Regions from separate parts of the Ruegeria sp. C5 genome, predicted to be linked through region 2. Evidence: riboswitches for the same ligand, from Rfam matches in the RefSeq annotation. Region 2 holds a riboswitch; the other holds the start of a gene.
The links. Region 2 has a riboswitch for cobalamin ahead of ACR0AW_RS14210 (DUF1636 family protein). Riboswitches for the same ligand answer to the same signal wherever they lie in the genome.
Positions count from the first base shown of each region.

Region 1: linked by a shared signal. The riboswitch ahead of ACR0AW_RS20665 (hypothetical protein) and the one ahead of ACR0AW_RS14210 (DUF1636 family protein) in region 2 are both predicted to bind cobalamin.

Region 1 covers NZ_JBQFRX010000010.1:47,832-55,604, forward strand. Annotated here, with positions in the region: gene nudC (NAD(+) diphosphatase) at 1-96, opposite strand, end outside; gene ACR0AW_RS20645 (bifunctional 2',3'-cyclic-nucleotide 2'-phosphodiesterase/3'-nucleotidase) at 293-2,155, shown strand; RNA gene ffs (signal recognition particle sRNA small type) at 2,194-2,292, shown strand; gene rsgA (ribosome small subunit-dependent GTPase A) at 2,452-3,480, shown strand; gene ACR0AW_RS20660 (alpha/beta fold hydrolase) at 3,517-4,374, opposite strand; cobalamin riboswitch at 4,496-4,716, shown strand; gene ACR0AW_RS20665 (hypothetical protein) at 4,808-5,215, shown strand; gene ACR0AW_RS20670 (phosphatase domain-containing protein) at 5,220-5,720, opposite strand; gene ACR0AW_RS20675 (DNA polymerase III subunit gamma/tau) at 5,893-7,653, shown strand.
Region 2 covers NZ_JBQFRX010000003.1:539,238-547,010, forward strand. Annotated here, with positions in the region: gene cobN (cobaltochelatase subunit CobN) at 1-733, opposite strand, end outside; gene cobW (cobalamin biosynthesis protein CobW) at 739-1,794, opposite strand; gene ACR0AW_RS14210 (DUF1636 family protein) at 1,791-2,171, opposite strand; cobalamin riboswitch at 2,257-2,463, opposite strand; gene ACR0AW_RS14215 (NAD(P)-dependent oxidoreductase) at 2,569-3,555, shown strand; gene ACR0AW_RS14220 (glycosyltransferase family 2 protein) at 3,670-4,677, shown strand; gene ACR0AW_RS14225 (class I SAM-dependent methyltransferase) at 4,670-5,281, shown strand; gene ACR0AW_RS14230 (ABC transporter substrate-binding protein) at 5,406-6,404, opposite strand; gene ACR0AW_RS14235 (sensor histidine kinase) at 6,383-7,750, opposite strand; gene ACR0AW_RS14240 (response regulator transcription factor) at 7,740-7,773, opposite strand, start outside.

The sequences.
Region 1 (7,773 bases), on a different contig from region 2:
ACGATAAACCTGTGCCAGTTTGTCCGCGTCGCCGCGCAGCAAACCCGCCCGATCCAGTGCCGAGCCGCCAAATGTCACCTGTTCTGCGCGTTTCATGCCTGCCGTTCCTGACTGCCGCGCAAAGGGCTGCCACGTCTTACCTGATCGTGCAACGGGTATCGACCAAACATTTTTCGACCCTGCCGCGGAATGACCGCAGCATCGCCCCGGAAATTGCATTAAATCGGCCTCATGGTGGAAACGTTGGCACACTGACAGCTACAAGTTGAAGATATTGAAATCAAAGTATTTAATGCGACAACGAAGAGATGCAGATGATGGCGCACGGATTCGAATCCTTGCTACATCCGATCTACACATGCACCTGACGTCATATGATTACTATTCGGATCGCCCCGAACCTGCGATTGGTTTGACCCGTACCGCCAGCCTGATTCACGAGGCGCGCAGACAGGCTGAACGCGACGAAGCCCTTGTGCTGTTGTTTGACAATGGTGATAGCCTGCAGGGAACGCCATTTGGCAACTGGGCAGCTGAAAACGTGCCAGACGCCCATCCCCTGCCACGCGCGTTCAACACGTTAAACTATGACGCGATCGGATTGGGTAATCACGATTTCGGATTTGGGTTGGAACTCGTCAATCGCATCGCTCGCCAAACCGCCTGCCCAATGATTTGCAGCAATATGCAAACCACTCAGACCGAACAAGGGTGGGATGCACACACGATTCTGCATCGAGTTGTCAGACTAAATGGACAGGGCACCGCAATCCGCATCGGGGTTCTTTCTGTTTTGCCCACTCAAACCGCACAGTGGGAAGCACATCTGCTAACGGACCGGGTCGTGGTAACAGACATTCTCGCCGCTGCGTGGCGCGCTGCTGAAGATCTCAGCGTGCAAGGTTGCGATCTGATTGTCGCCCTTGCGCATACCGGACTGGGATCGGCAATGGCCGAGCCGGATATGGAAAACGCGATCATCCCGCTGGCCGAGATGCCGCTGATTGATGCCGTCGTCGCAGGCCACACCCATCTGACACTGCCCGGAAAGGCGCATGATGGTTATCCATTCGTCGACAGTACGCGGGGGCTTGTGCATGGAACGCCGGTTGTCATGCAGGGTTGGGCCGGGTCTCATCTTGGGATCATTGATCTGACACTGCAAAAAGATACCACCGGCGATTGGCGCATTACAGGCAGCCATGTCGAAGCGCGGGCAATCGCTCAATCGGGCACAGAAATACCCGAATGCCCAAGGATCACAGAGCTGTTTGCGACCGGCCACGCTGCGACGCGCAAAAGGGTGACCAGGCCAGTGGGCACAATCCCACACACGCTACACAGCTACTTCTCATATTGCATACCGGATCGCGGTCTGGCCTTGGTTGCGGCGGCTCAGGCCGCTGCCCTACGCCCGCATTTGGTCGATACCGACTGGGCAGATTTGCCGATCATATCGTCAGCCGCCCCGGCAAAGTTCGGCGGGCGCGCAGGAAGCAAGTACTACACTGATATCCCCTCAGGCGAGATTTCAGTTCGACATATCGCTGATCTCAGTGTCTTTCCTAATGAATTGCGCGCGATGCTGGCCTCAGGTTCTCAGATTCGGGACTGGCTTGAGATGTCAGCCGGGCTGTTCCATCAACTTGGATCAGACGCCCCGATCGATCTTGCCGATCCTCAGCGCACGGGCTTCAATTTCGATGTCCTGCATGGCGTCACCTACCAGATCGATCTTTCGCAACCGGCGCGGTTCGATACGCTCGGTCGAGTGATTGATCCGGCATTTTCCCGCATACGCAACCTGGAATTCGATGGGCAGCCGATTGCGCCTGACCAGAGTTTCCTTGTCGCCACCAATAACTACCGCGCCAATGGCGGTGGTCATTTTCCAATTGCGCGACAAGCCCGTATGATTGACCTGCCTCAGATCAGCATACAGGATATTCTATGCAAATACGTCGCGGGCACATTGCCCGCCGACCCACTCGCGCATGCACCGCGCCCCTTTTCTTTTGTACCAAACCAAAGGCAGGGCGCGATCCTGACAACGGGGCCACGCGCGCTACACCATGTTGCAGAGCTTGCTGAGTATCATCCACGCATTCTGCCCGACTATGCGGATGGTTTCATGCGCATTCATCTGACCTTCTGACGGGTTGCCATTTTCAGGGGATGCACCTATATCGGCTTTGAGAGGTTGGCGCGGGCGAGCGCCTCGCCAACCTGGTCAGGTCCGGAAGGAAGCAGCCACAACGAGCCCCGCTTGGGTCGATGTCCAACCTCTCACTTAGAACCTATCAGCCGCAGGAGGGCGTTTATGATTGTAGCAAAAACCCTTCGGGCAGACCGGTTCTGATCCTTTCCGATCAACTGATTGCCTGAACACGTCGCCGGCGGATGCGCGATTGCCATTCGACGGGATTGCTGTTTCTGATCACAGGCAGACCAATGTTACTTTCCTTTTCGGACCTCGGATGGTCCTCTCATTTCGCGGCTCAGCATACGGCTGATCCGTCACTTCTTCCGTATCGCATCTCGGCCGTACACCGGGATCGACTGATCGGGCTGAGCCCTGAAGGTGAATCGCCTTTGTTATCTCTGGATCAATCAACCGGCGCATATGCCGTTGGGGATTGGGTTCTGGCGGATGAAAACAAACGCATACGCCGAGTGCTGGACCGGCGCAGCCTGCTGCAGCGCCGGGCCGCAGGTACAGGGGCAGCGGCGCAGCTGATTGCTGCAAATGTTGATGTGCTGTTCATCGTCAGTTCCTGCAACGCCGATTTCAATATGCCACGATTGGAGCGGTATCTTGCGCTGGCGCATCAGGCAGGCTGCTATCCGGTGGTCGTTCTGACCAAATCGGACATGTGCGATGATCCGAGCCTTTATGTAGATCAAGCCCAATCGCTCGCCCCGTTTCTGACGGTACTTGCGGTCAACGCGCTGGATCACGGCGATCTCGAACAAGTTCTGTCGTGGTGTCCGAAAGGACAAACCAGCGCCTTGCTTGGATCATCCGGCGTTGGGAAAACGACGCTCGCCAACGGGATGACGGGGCAGGATCAGGCCACCGCAGGTATTCGCGAAGACGATGCGCGCGGCAGGCACACAACAACTGCACGCGCCTTGCATCGCATGCGCAATGGCGGCTGGCTGATCGATACGCCCGGCATGCGCGCGTTGCGTCTGCTGGATGCGCAGGAGGGGTTGGATGAGGTATTTTCGGACATCTCAGACCTCAGCCTGGATTGCCGCTTCTCGGATTGTCAGCACGAGTCTGAGCCCGGATGTGCGGTGCAGGCGGCAATCGACGCTGGTACGCTTGATCCCGCGCGGCTGGACCGCTGGCGCAAGCTGCGGCGCGAAGACCAACACAATTCCGCTTCGGTGGCGCAGGCCCGCGCCCGTGACAAGGCTTTCGGCAAGATGGTGCGCAGCGTGATGCACGAGAAAAAATCCCGTAAAGGGCTATAACGAAGCTGGGCACCGACCTACCGGTGCCCAGCGCTATCAGGCGATCAGCCTAGGCCAGACTGCCGCATTCCGTCTTGCGAATGCACCGATATGGCCGATCTTGGACACTCCGAATTCGCTTGGTGCAAGCAGATGGCGCCCGGCTTTGGGTCCATAGAGATCGGCAAGACGCCAGACAGCATCCGGCGGCACCATTTCATCATCTGCGAAGGTAAACAGATCGACACGTTTGCCCAAGTCTTTCCAGCGGGCGGCGGGCAGTGTCGTGCCGATCTCTGGCACATAGCTTTTGGGGGCGGTGCACCATTTGCGCCATTGCCAATAGACTTGGGCAGGCAGGTCCGATCCAAACCCGACCAACCGCCCGGGCAGGTAGCCAAGCGCCTTGACCACCAGCGGCGCGTGACCATACCAGAACAACGCCGCCAAAGCGCGATAAGGCCAAGGGTGATCCGCCAGCGTTACCAGACCCGAACAGACACAGATCATCCTGTCAATCTGATCGATATCGGGTTGGATCGGGCCAAACATTCCGCCCAAGGAATGACCGATGCTCCATAGCTTGGCCTGCGGAAACCGTCGGCGCATCTCGGCCCGGGCGGCTGGAATGTCGATCAACGCCCAATCGGCCATGGTGACATTTGACCGCTTTTGCGAACCCACCAAAGAGTGACCAAAATCCCGGTAATCGTAAGTCAGGCAGGCCATGCCCTGTTCTTCGGCGAGCCATCGGGCGAAGTACTGATAGTAATCCCTCGGCACCCCAGTCGCACCGTTTATGACGACCACCTTTTCGGGGTCGGCAACCGGACGGTAAAGCCGCGCCGACAACATTGCCGGGCCGGACGGGATTTGAAAATCCTCGGTCACAACCGCCTGCTGCGTGTCCAACATGGTGCCCTCTAATACCGACTGAACTGATCAGTTCACCCGAAGCGCCTCAAGTCAAGGTTGACGTGACTGGACCATACGTCACTTGCCTGACGCAATTTTCTTGACTCGGGCACGGCGCAGCCGCTAGCCATGTCGCGATGGTTCTCGCGCCCAATCGGGCCGGGATGAAAAGGGAACACGGTGCGGTTCTGCCCGAATAAATCCGGAAAGAACCTAGTCCGAGACTGCCCCCGCAACTGTAAGCGGAGAGCAATGCCGAGATACCACTGGCCTTGAAGGCTGGGAAGGTCGGCAAAGCGATGACCCGCAAGTCAGGAGACCTGCCATCGGATGTAGAACCGAAACTCGGGCGGGGTGTCCGGGACGGGTTTGATCGTGCTCCGCAACGACCAACCTGTGCCACGCCCTCGCCTTGCGCGCGGAGGGCGCATTGATGATCTGGAAGACCAAAACACACGAATTCGCGGCGACCGTGTGCCAACGTACTGGCGCGCCCTGCCCCGCATTGGCACAGATGGCGCGGGCTCTGACGCAGACCATGTCCGCCACAAAACCGGTCACGAAAACTGAGTTTGAGATTGAAGGCACCATAGATCTGTCGCACTGCCCGGAAGGATGCACCGCCCGCTTTCGCGCCCAATGCGACCAGATACGTGTATTCTGCGGAACCGATCCTGAAATCGATACCGGCCGGCTGGATGACTACGCAGACATGATGTTCGGAACCGAGTACCGCAGCCTACCCGCAGACCTGCTAAGGAATCCTCCTTGCGCCATGCTTGAGGCTTCGCTTCTGGTGCAGCACAACGGTGGCGAAATCTCGCCACATGTTGGTGTCTAAGCCGTCAAACGGCTTGAACACGGGCCGGTTCAACGGCCCAAAGCATCTGGGCATTTGTCTCGACTGCGCAAGGACGCACCGTACGCAATCGCTTCAATGCCGCCTCAGGCCGTTCACCGCATTCAACCATCAGACGCAGAACCACCATCCCGGATCGGCCACAGCCACCACGGCAATGCACTAGTACACGGCCACCACCTGACAACGCCTGACGTGCGGTCGCGCCAACGCGGGGCCAGCGGTCCAAAATCTCTTTGGGTGGCGTGCCAAAATCTTCGATCGGCAAATGCACCCATCTGCTGGCACGCCCCTGAATATCAGCGCCAAAATTCCGCGCACCATCCTGAATCATCTCGACCTCAGTCGTCATCGAGATCACAAGCCCGGGCTTCCAGTCTGCGATAAGATCAAGGTCTTCTGTATACGTTCCTCCACGCCCAGGCATCGAGGACAAGGCCAAGGTGCCTCCGCCAACCTGCAACGCATAAACCACCAGTTGCGACATAATCTCCCCCCAAACAAACTTCACCCAACAACATACTGGTCCAGTAAATAGAATAGAGTGGATTTTAGCCGCATACCCACGCATTCCAAAATGAAAATCGTCCCGGCTGGCTGTGGACGCGGGCGGCGGGGGCCTCTACGCTGCGGCGTAACGCGAATCCGACAGAGCAGACATGACCGAGACGCCCAACCCCGCCTACCAGGTTCTTGCCCGCAAATACCGCCCCGAAACCTTTGCCGATCTAGTCGGTCAGGACGCCATGGTGCGTACCCTGAAAAACGCATTCGAAGCGGATCGGATCGCGCAGGCCTTTATCATGACCGGCATCCGCGGCACCGGTAAGACGACGACCGCCCGGATCATCGCCAAGGGTATGAACTGCATCGGTCCCGATGGCAGCGGCGGCCCTACCACCGAACCCTGCGGTCAATGTGAACACTGCGTAGCCATCATGGAGGGCCGCCATGTCGATGTGATGGAGATGGACGCCGCCAGCCGCACCGGTGTCAATGACATCCGCGAGATCATAGACAGCGTCCGCTATCGCGCTGCGTCTGCGCGCTACAAGATCTATATCATCGACGAGGTTCACATGCTGTCGACCAGCGCTTTCAACGCGCTGCTCAAGACGCTGGAAGAACCCCCCGAACACGTGAAGTTCATCTTTGCCACCACCGAGATTCGCAAGGTCCCGGTAACCGTCCTGTCCCGTTGCCAGCGCTTTGATCTGCGCCGGATCGAGCCGGAGGATATGATCGGACTGCTGCGCAAAATTGCAGATGCCGAAGGGGCGCAGATTGCCGAGGATGCGTTATCGTTGATCACCCGGGCTGCCGAAGGATCAGCGCGGGATGCGACCTCACTGCTGGATCAGGCGATCTCGCACGGGGCCGGTGAAACCAGCGCGGATCAGGTGCGCGCGATGCTGGGGCTGGCCGATCGGGGCCGGGTGCTGGATCTGATGGATATGATCCTGCGCGGCGATGCTGCAGGCGCGTTGACCGAGCTGAGCGGGCAATATGCCGAAGGGGCTGATCCACTCGCCGTCTTACGCGATCTGGCTGAAATCACGCATTGGGTTTCGGTGGTCAAGATCACCCCGGATGCCGCCGAAGATCCCACCGTTTCCCCCGACGAACGCGCCCGAGGTCAACAAATGGCCGAGGCTCTGCCCATGCGAGTCCTTACACGCATGTGGCAAATGCTGCTGAAAGCGCTTGAGGAAGTTTCCGCCGCACCCAACGCAATGATGGCTGCGGAAATGGCCGTGATCCGCCTGACCCATGTGGCCGACTTGCCTAGCCCGGAGGAGCTGATCAAGCGTCTGCAAGATACGCCTCCGCCGCCCAATGGTGGCCCCGGCAAGGGAATCGGGGCGCCTGGACATGCTCTTTCCGCGCCACAGGCTGTGGCCCGACCGGCCTATGCCGCATCGGGAATCGGCGGCAACGCAGGCGGGCCAACAGCCGCGCTGGCCCAAGATGTGCAGGCAGCGCTGGCACGCTATCCAACATTTGAACATGTGGTTGAACTGATCCGAGCCAACCGGGACGTGAAGTTGTTGGTCGAGGTCGAAAACGGCGTGCGTCTGGTATCCTACCAACCGGGCAGGATCGAGTTCGCCCCAACCGACAACGCCCCGACCGACCTGTCACAACGATTGGGCGCGTCGCTGCAGCGTTGGACAGGCAACCGGTGGGCCGTTTCTATTGTCGCTGAGGGCAACGCACCGACCATTGCCGAGGTACGGGACGCTGCAGACTTGGCACTGAAGGCCGAGGCTGAACAGCATCCTCTGGTGCAAGCAGTGCTGACTCATTTCCCGAAAGCGCGGATCAAGAGCATCGAAACCGCAGAACAACGCGCCGCTCAGGTCGAAACCGAAGCCCTGCCCGAGGTTGAAGACGAATGGGACCCGTTCGAAGAAGACTGACCAACTAGCACACGGGCACCTTGTCCAAATGCTCCCGCACCCGCCACGGGCCATCGGCTGACGCCGATACCCCTGAGCGGCTTTGGGACCCGATGGGCGCCTTCCGCCCTCCCGGGCCCA
Region 2 (7,773 bases):
GTGCTTTGAGCGACGGGGCAAACAGGCCGACGGCCTCAAAACCTCGCGCGCGCAAGCTGCGGATCAGCGCTGCGATTGGGGCTGTGTCCGCCGAGGTCAGATAAGCACGATAGAAGGTTACGATGATACGTTTCGCATCACCGGGCAGAGCGTTTTCTGTAGGGATCACGCCGTGATCTGGGCACCAGGCGCCGCATTCAGGGATGGTCTTCGCGCCCATGACCGGACCTGCATACAACCCCGCAGCCAGTGCCATCTGCGCCAGAGCGGCCTGCGCCGCGACCTCACCGCCGGTGTCGCACAGATGCGCCAGCCGCCGCAGGGTCGAGACAGGCAGGGTAGAGTAATCATCCAGCCGCGTATCCTCGCGACCGTCTGCGGGCAGCACGGCCAGTGCAATCCCTTTGGCCTGCGCCAGCGCCAGAACCTGCTGCAAGCCGTACGCCCAATAGGGCACTCCACCGATCAGACGGATCAGGATGCCCTTTGCGCTCTCCAGTGTCTGCTCGACATATGTGTCGACTGAGAGGGGATGCTTCAGCGCCGTCAGATTGGCCAGCCGCATCGTTGGCATGCGTCCTTCAGGCCCACCTCCACGATGCCATCCCGCCGCGAAAGCGCCAAGGTCACTGTCGGAAAAGGACAGCACCACCAGGTCCGCCGGGCTCTGACCCAGATCGGTCGGGGTCTCGGTTTCTTCGAGCCCATGGCTTTCGCGGAAGACGACGTGCATAGGTCTTACTCGGCAGCCTCGGTTACACCCACGAGGATATCCCGGATCTCGGCCTCTTTGATATCGTCATGCTCGGCAATGACCACAAGGCGCGAGCGACGGTCTTCGCCGGGCTCCCACAGGCGGTCATATTGGTGACGCACGCGCGCACCGACGGCCTGAACCAGTAGGCGCATGGGCTTGCCCTGAACGGCGGCATAGCCTTTGACGCGCAGGATATTCAACTCGTTGGCCAATCGTTCAATCTTGGCGACCAGATCAATCGGATCGGTTTGCTCGGGCAGTTCAACGATGATGCTTTCGAAATCGTCATGCTCGTGATCGTGATGGCCGTCGTGATGGCTGGGACGCGCGTCCATGTCATCCTCGGCCGCGGCTTCTAGACCCAGCACGACGCGGACGTCCACGGCACCCTCGGCCACTTCGACCACGGGCATGGGGCGGGGCGCTTCGGCGGCGATGATCTCTTTCGCTTTCGCAACGCCTTCCGGGCCAGCCAGATCGGGCTTGGTCAGCAGAATGATGTCGGCGCAGGAAATCTGATCCTCGAACACCTCGGACAAGGGCGTTTCATGATCAATCGAGTCATCTGCCATGCGTTGCGCATCCACCGCCTCGACATTCGGAGCGAACCGACCAGCGGCCACGGCCTCGGCATCGGCCAGAGCAATCACGCCATCGACGGTAATTTTCGAGCGGATATCGGGCCAGTCGAACGCCTTCAGCAGCGGTTTTGGCAGGGCAAGACCGGAGGTTTCGATCAGGATGTGATCGGGGCGCGGCTCTAGTGCCATCAGGGCTTCAATGGTCGGGATGAAATCATCGGCCACGGTGCAGCAGATGCAACCATTGGCCAGTTCCATGATGTTTTCCGCCGGGCAATCAGGAATGGCGCAGGACTTCAGGATATCGCCATCGACGCCGACATCGCCGAATTCGTTGACGACCACCGCCAGACGCTTGCCCTGCGGGTTCTGCATCAGATGGCGCACCAGTGTGGTTTTGCCCGAGCCCAAAAAGCCGGTGATCACAGTGACGGGGAGTTTCTCGAGATTGCTCATTTCAGGGCTCCAATCGGGGGAATGCGGGCCGCACAGTTTTTGCGGAAATGTTCGGGACGTTCGCGCCATTTGACCAAACCGTCCTCGGTGGCGAGGTATTTGGCTGCGCCTTCGACGATGGTTTCAACATGGTCGATCTCGTTCAGATGCTCATACACGAAAGTCCAGCGATCCGGTCCTCCGCGTAGCACGATCGAGCAGCCTTCATCGCAATTCGACAGGCATTCCACAGCTTTCAAGGTAATGCCTTCGGGCAGGCCCGCCTGTTCAAGCGCCTTGTGCAGCAACGTGCCGGGGCGCTGGGCGTCATCCTCGACAGGCAGCCCGCGACGGCAGGTAGTGCAAACCAGCAGTTCGACCGGTGCGGTCTCGGTCATGTCTCTCATCCCCCCAAATCCTCTTCGTGGGGGACGGGGTTTCATGCGGGCCGATCACAGCCCCACACCGGAACACCCCGTCCGGTTTCATCTTCGGGCGTTGGCAGGTCTCCCGGCTTGCGGATGTCAGAGGAGGCCTCTGTCGGATGTCCCGCCTTCCCGGCCATACTGCCAGTGGCTTTGGGCACCCTCTCCGGTCACGGTCGCGGGGGCGGCTGCGTTTGACGGCAAAAACCGCTGACGCATTCCCTTTTCATCTGCTCTCGCAGACACCAACGAAAGGGACATGCGGCAGGGCAGGGTTGCTTGTCAAGCGAGTCGCGCCGATCCGTGAAAAAGCGGATAAAAAGCGACCTGTCGGGGTCGCTGGGCGGCATGATACTTCTGCAACGACGTGCTGGCATGGCAGCAAGATGCGAACAGGAGGATACCGCGCATGAAAGTAGGGTTTATCGGGCTGGGGAATGTAGGGGGCAAGCTATCTGGATCGCTGCTACGAAACGGTATCGATCTGACGGTTCATGACCTGAACCCGGATCTGGTGACCGAATTCGTCGCCAAGGGTGCCAAAGCCGCCAAAAGTCCGGCGCAGCTGATGCGTGATTGCGATGCGGTGATAACCTGTTTGCCTTCTCCTGCGGCCTCGGATGCGGTGATGCAGGAAATGTTGCCAGAGGTCGGCCCTGGCAAAATCTGGATGGAAATGTCGACCACCGATGAAGCCGAAGTCAAACGCCTTGGCGCAATGGTCATTGAACGAGGCGGGGCTGCAGTGGATTGCCCGGTTTCCGGCGGATGTCACCGGGCAGCGACGGGTAATATCTCGATCTTCGCAGGCTGTGATCGTGAGACTTTTGAACGTATCCTGCCATTCCTGACCACCATGGGGCGGCGCATTTTGCACACGGGCGATCTGGGCTCGGCCTCTGTTCTGAAGGTGTTGACCAATTATCTGGCTACCGCCAACCTGATCACCTGCGCCGAGGCATTGGTGACAGCCAAGGCCGCCGGCATGGACCTTGGAACCACCTATGAGGCGATTAAGATATCGTCAGGCACATCCTTCGTGCACGAGACCGAAAGTCAGGTCATCCTGAACGGCTCGCGCGATATTTCCTTCACCATGGACCTGGTGAAAAAAGATATCGGTCTGTTTCAGGAGGTCGCCGACCGTGCCGGAGTTCCTCTTGAGATAAACCCATTGATGATCAAGATTTTCGAAGATGGCATCGCGCGATATGGTGAGCGTGAATTGTCCCCGAACATCATCAGGCGGCTAGAGGACGCGACCGGACTGGAGATCCAGGCGCCAGGGTTCCCAACCGAGATGCTGGACGACGAGCCAGAAGAACCGGGTTATGAGGTGATCCCACAGAATCGGTAGATAGATTAATCGGCAAGCATTGCGGCTGTCTGGCGACCTGGTTGGACAAAATTCTGGTGCTATTCTAAATAGGTCGACAGGAGTCCGACACCGGCACAGGCAAGAGAACAACTTATGACGAATGAGACCTTTCTCATCGTAACAACGATGAAAAACGAAGGGCCTTTCATGATCGATTGGGTGGCCTACAACCACGCAATCGGTTTTGATGACATTCTGATTTATACCAATGATTGCGCTGATGGTACCGATGCCATGGGTGACCGGTTGCAAGTGCTTGGCTGGGCTCACCACCAACGAAACAGACTGGGTCCGCGCGCTGCGCCTCAGGTTCGTGCATTTTCGCTTGCGCGGAATCACCCAAGCTATCTGTCTTCGGATTGGATTCTCAGTTTGGATGTGGACGAGTATATCAATATCCGTTTGCCCAATAGTGATATAAGAAGCCTCGTTGAGGCCAGCGGCGTGGCGGACGCGATCTCGATCTGCTGGCGCATGTTCGGAAACGCGGGTCAGAACGATTTCGTTGATCGACCCGTACCTGAGACTTTCTTTCTGGCCGCCACCGAAGACGGCTATCCGCATCATCGGACCAAAGGGTTCAAAACGCTGTTCCGCAACAACGGAAAATTCAGCCGTTTTCGCGCCCATCGTCCCAGGATCAATCCAGAAGATGCACCGAACCCTGACGCGCCATACGAAGGCGTGTTGTGGCGGGATTCGGGCGGGAACCTCTACCCAGCAGACCAAGTGAAATGGAAAGCATGGCGTGGTTTCAGCCATGAATTCGCGCGCATTCATCATTATGCTGTGCGCAGCACTGATAGCTTTTTAGTCAAGCGCGACCGTGGGCGCACCAATCATGTGGGGCAGGATCAAGGGCTCAAATACTGGCTCATGATGAACCACAATGATGTTGAGGATCGCTCAATTCTGGAACACATGCCGGCTATGCACGAAATCAAAGCTGAGATGATGGCAGATCCGCAATTGGCTGATCTTCATCATAAAGCATGTGAGTGGCACAGGTCGAAAGCCGAAGAATTGAGAGCCAGACCGGATTGGGTTGATCTGGTTGAAGCGTTGCAAAATTCCTCAACCGGAGAAGACGTCTATGGGTGAAGCTGTATCTGCTGAGGATCGCCGCAAGAAGCAAGCTGAGCAGCGCGAGCGGAAGGATTCCCTGCGGCGCGAAATGCTCAAGACCATGCCGCATGGACGGCTGAGCGTTGAAATTGGCGTTTGGAAGGGCGAATTTTCGCGGATTCTGCTGGAAGAGCTACAGCCCTCGAAACTGTGCCTCATCGATCCCTGGCAAGTACAGCAAGACCCGGATGGCGGTGCTTCGCTTGCCGGAGCGCGCACGCAAAAGGATATGGATCGAATTTACGAGGCAGTGACGCGCAAATACAGCACCGAGATTGCCAAGGGGCAAATTTCGATCATTCGCGACTATTCGCAACCGGCGCTGAGTCTGTTTGAAGATCAAAGCATCGGGTTTGCCTATTTGGACGGCGACCATTCCTACGAGGGCGTAAAAACGGATCTGGATGCTTTGCTGCCCAAGATGATCGAAGGCGGCGTAATCATGCTTGACGATTATCACAGGCGCGGTTGGTGGAAAGATGACGTGATGCGTGCGTTCCACGAATTCCTCGGGGCACATTCTGCGGGGCTGCGGCTCAAGGCCATCATGGGGGCGCAGGTGGCCGTTGAGAAACTTTGAGCCGAGATCATTTTTCTGATTTTAGATTCGTGCGACGTAACCTGGGCTGGCTGATGTCTTCCAGCGTCAACAGTGTTAAGCAACAAGTTCAGCGATGACGGATAGGGTTGTTGTCTAAGTCCGATCATTTTTGAATAGCGGCACTTTCCCAGGCAGAAAGGAACTTTCTGCGCTTCAGCGCATCGAGGAACGTCAACAGCGCAGGGTCCAGCGCTATCGCTGCGCTTTCGGTCGTGGAGTCCTGCGTGTCCAGAAGTGGCAGTGCTGCCATTGATTCCGGATTCAGCGTGGTCAGGTGCCGGACAAAGGTTTCCGCTTCCTCCGGCAAGCGGCTTTTGCCAGTTACCATGGCGGTCCGCATCATCGTCGTCTGAAAATCCGAAGGCAGAATGATCTGAAGGGCATCCTTTCCTTCTGTTCGTACAGCCGCATAACTGCCAAGCACGTTGTAGGCCACCGCGATTGTACCATCCGCCAGGTCGTTAATCATGTCACCCGAACAACAATACAGCCGCACATCCAGGCCGCCCAAAACCTCCATCAAGCGCCAATAGGTTTCCGAGGCGCGGGCGTCCTGCGTGGCGAACAAATAGCCCAATCCCGACTGGCGCACGTCATAAGTGCCGACTTTGCCCCGAAAATCATCCGGGCGGGCGCGCAGCGCTTCGATCAGTTCCTGCCGCGTTTGCGGCATTGGTTGTCCTTCGAACGCGGTGCGGTTGACAACGATGGTTGCGGGTTCCGAAGTGAAGGCGAACAGGCTTTGATGCCATTGCGCCCAAGGGGGGTGCGGAAGATCGTTAAGCGCCAGCGCATATCCGTCATTCGCGAGCTTCAGTTGCAGGTCCATCGCGCTGGAAACGACAACGTCGAACGCCTCTGGCGTGGCTCGGACGCGTCGGTCGATATCGGCCGTGCCGGTCACCAAATATTCGACCGATATCGCTGGATTTTGGGCGACGAAATCCTCGATCAGCGGCGCAAACAGGGCGGTATCGGTGCTGGAAATGACCCGCAGTCGGGGGCCGTCGGCACTTTCGTTGAATATTTGTCGGTCTTCCCAATCCTGAGCCCCTGCGCCGCTGGCGAACAGGCATAGGATCAGAGTGACAAGATAACGCATGCGCCGCCCTCCGCTTTGTTTGACAGTACCAGCGTGCCGCCATGGGCGACCGCGACGTCCTGGGCAATGGTTAGCCCGAGGCCCGATCCGATGGTTCCTGCCGCGTTCTGACCACGTTCGAAACGTCTTGTGAGCGTTTCGATTTCATCGGGCGGAAAGCCTGGCCCCTGGTCACTGACCGTGATCCGGGCTGTGGGTGATCCTGCGACATCGATGACTACGGTACTGTCCGCTGGCGCATATTTAAGCGCATTGTCTACCATGTTCCGCACCGCATTTTGGATGAGGATGGGGTCGCCCGAATACATGACCTGCGGATCGCCGCTCAAAGCAAGCGAAAGGTCTTTCATTTCAGCGATGGGCGTCAATCGCTGGACAAGCTCTCGGATCAGAGTCACCAGATCGATATCCTCGCGCTCCAGATGGTCGGCGCGGAATGTGATCATGGCGTGATCCAGTAGTTGCCCCGCAGCCCGAGAGCTTTCGTCGATGGCGCGCATCATTGATCTTAACGCCTCGCGGTTGTCTTCTCTCTCGACCCGTTGCAGCGTCGCCTCGGCATAAGACCTCACCGTTGCCAGCGGGGTGCGGACCCTATGCGCGGCCTCGGCGATAAAGTCCTCGGATTGGCTGAGAGACTGGTCCAAGCGTCCCATAAGCGAATTCAGCGATGACACCAAAGGCGCCATTTCACGCGGTACTGGTTTTTTGAATGGGCTGAGATCTTGCGGTCCCCGACGGGTGACGGAAGTCGTTAATCTGTCGAGCTGACCAATGGTGGCCGAACTCACCCAGAAGGACAATACAGCCGCAAGTAAAAAGAACCCCAATCCCAAAAGGCCGGCATTGCGTGAGATTTGATCCAGCGTCTCCGACAGCGCATCTTGGGTCTGTCCCAAGGCCACTTCGATTTCTGTCTGATTTCCCAGCCCAACCAGTGTGCGGCTGGCACTGACCTGACGAACGTTTTCACCGCGCACTTCACCAAAGCGAAAGGTCCATTTTCCATCAGCGGGTCCTTGAGTTGGGGTCAGGTCTTCGTAGCCGGACAAGAACTCGCCATCCTGAAAAATCGCATAAAACACTCGGTCGTCCGACGGCGTGCTCAGCATGGAAAAGGCAGCATAGGGGATATCGACTTCAAGCTCGCCTCCACGCAGCGCCGCGGCGTCGAGGATCGAGGTGACTGAGGCACCCAGAATGTTGTCCTGACCTTGCTGGGCAACCTGAACTGCATAGTCGCGGACAGCAAAGAACAGCACAAGGGCCAGAATCGCGGCACCGCCGATTAGCGTTAGCGCAAGACGGTTTCGCAGTGATCCGGAAACGTTTGGATTAGTTGCCATGATCCAGCCTGTAGCCCAAACCG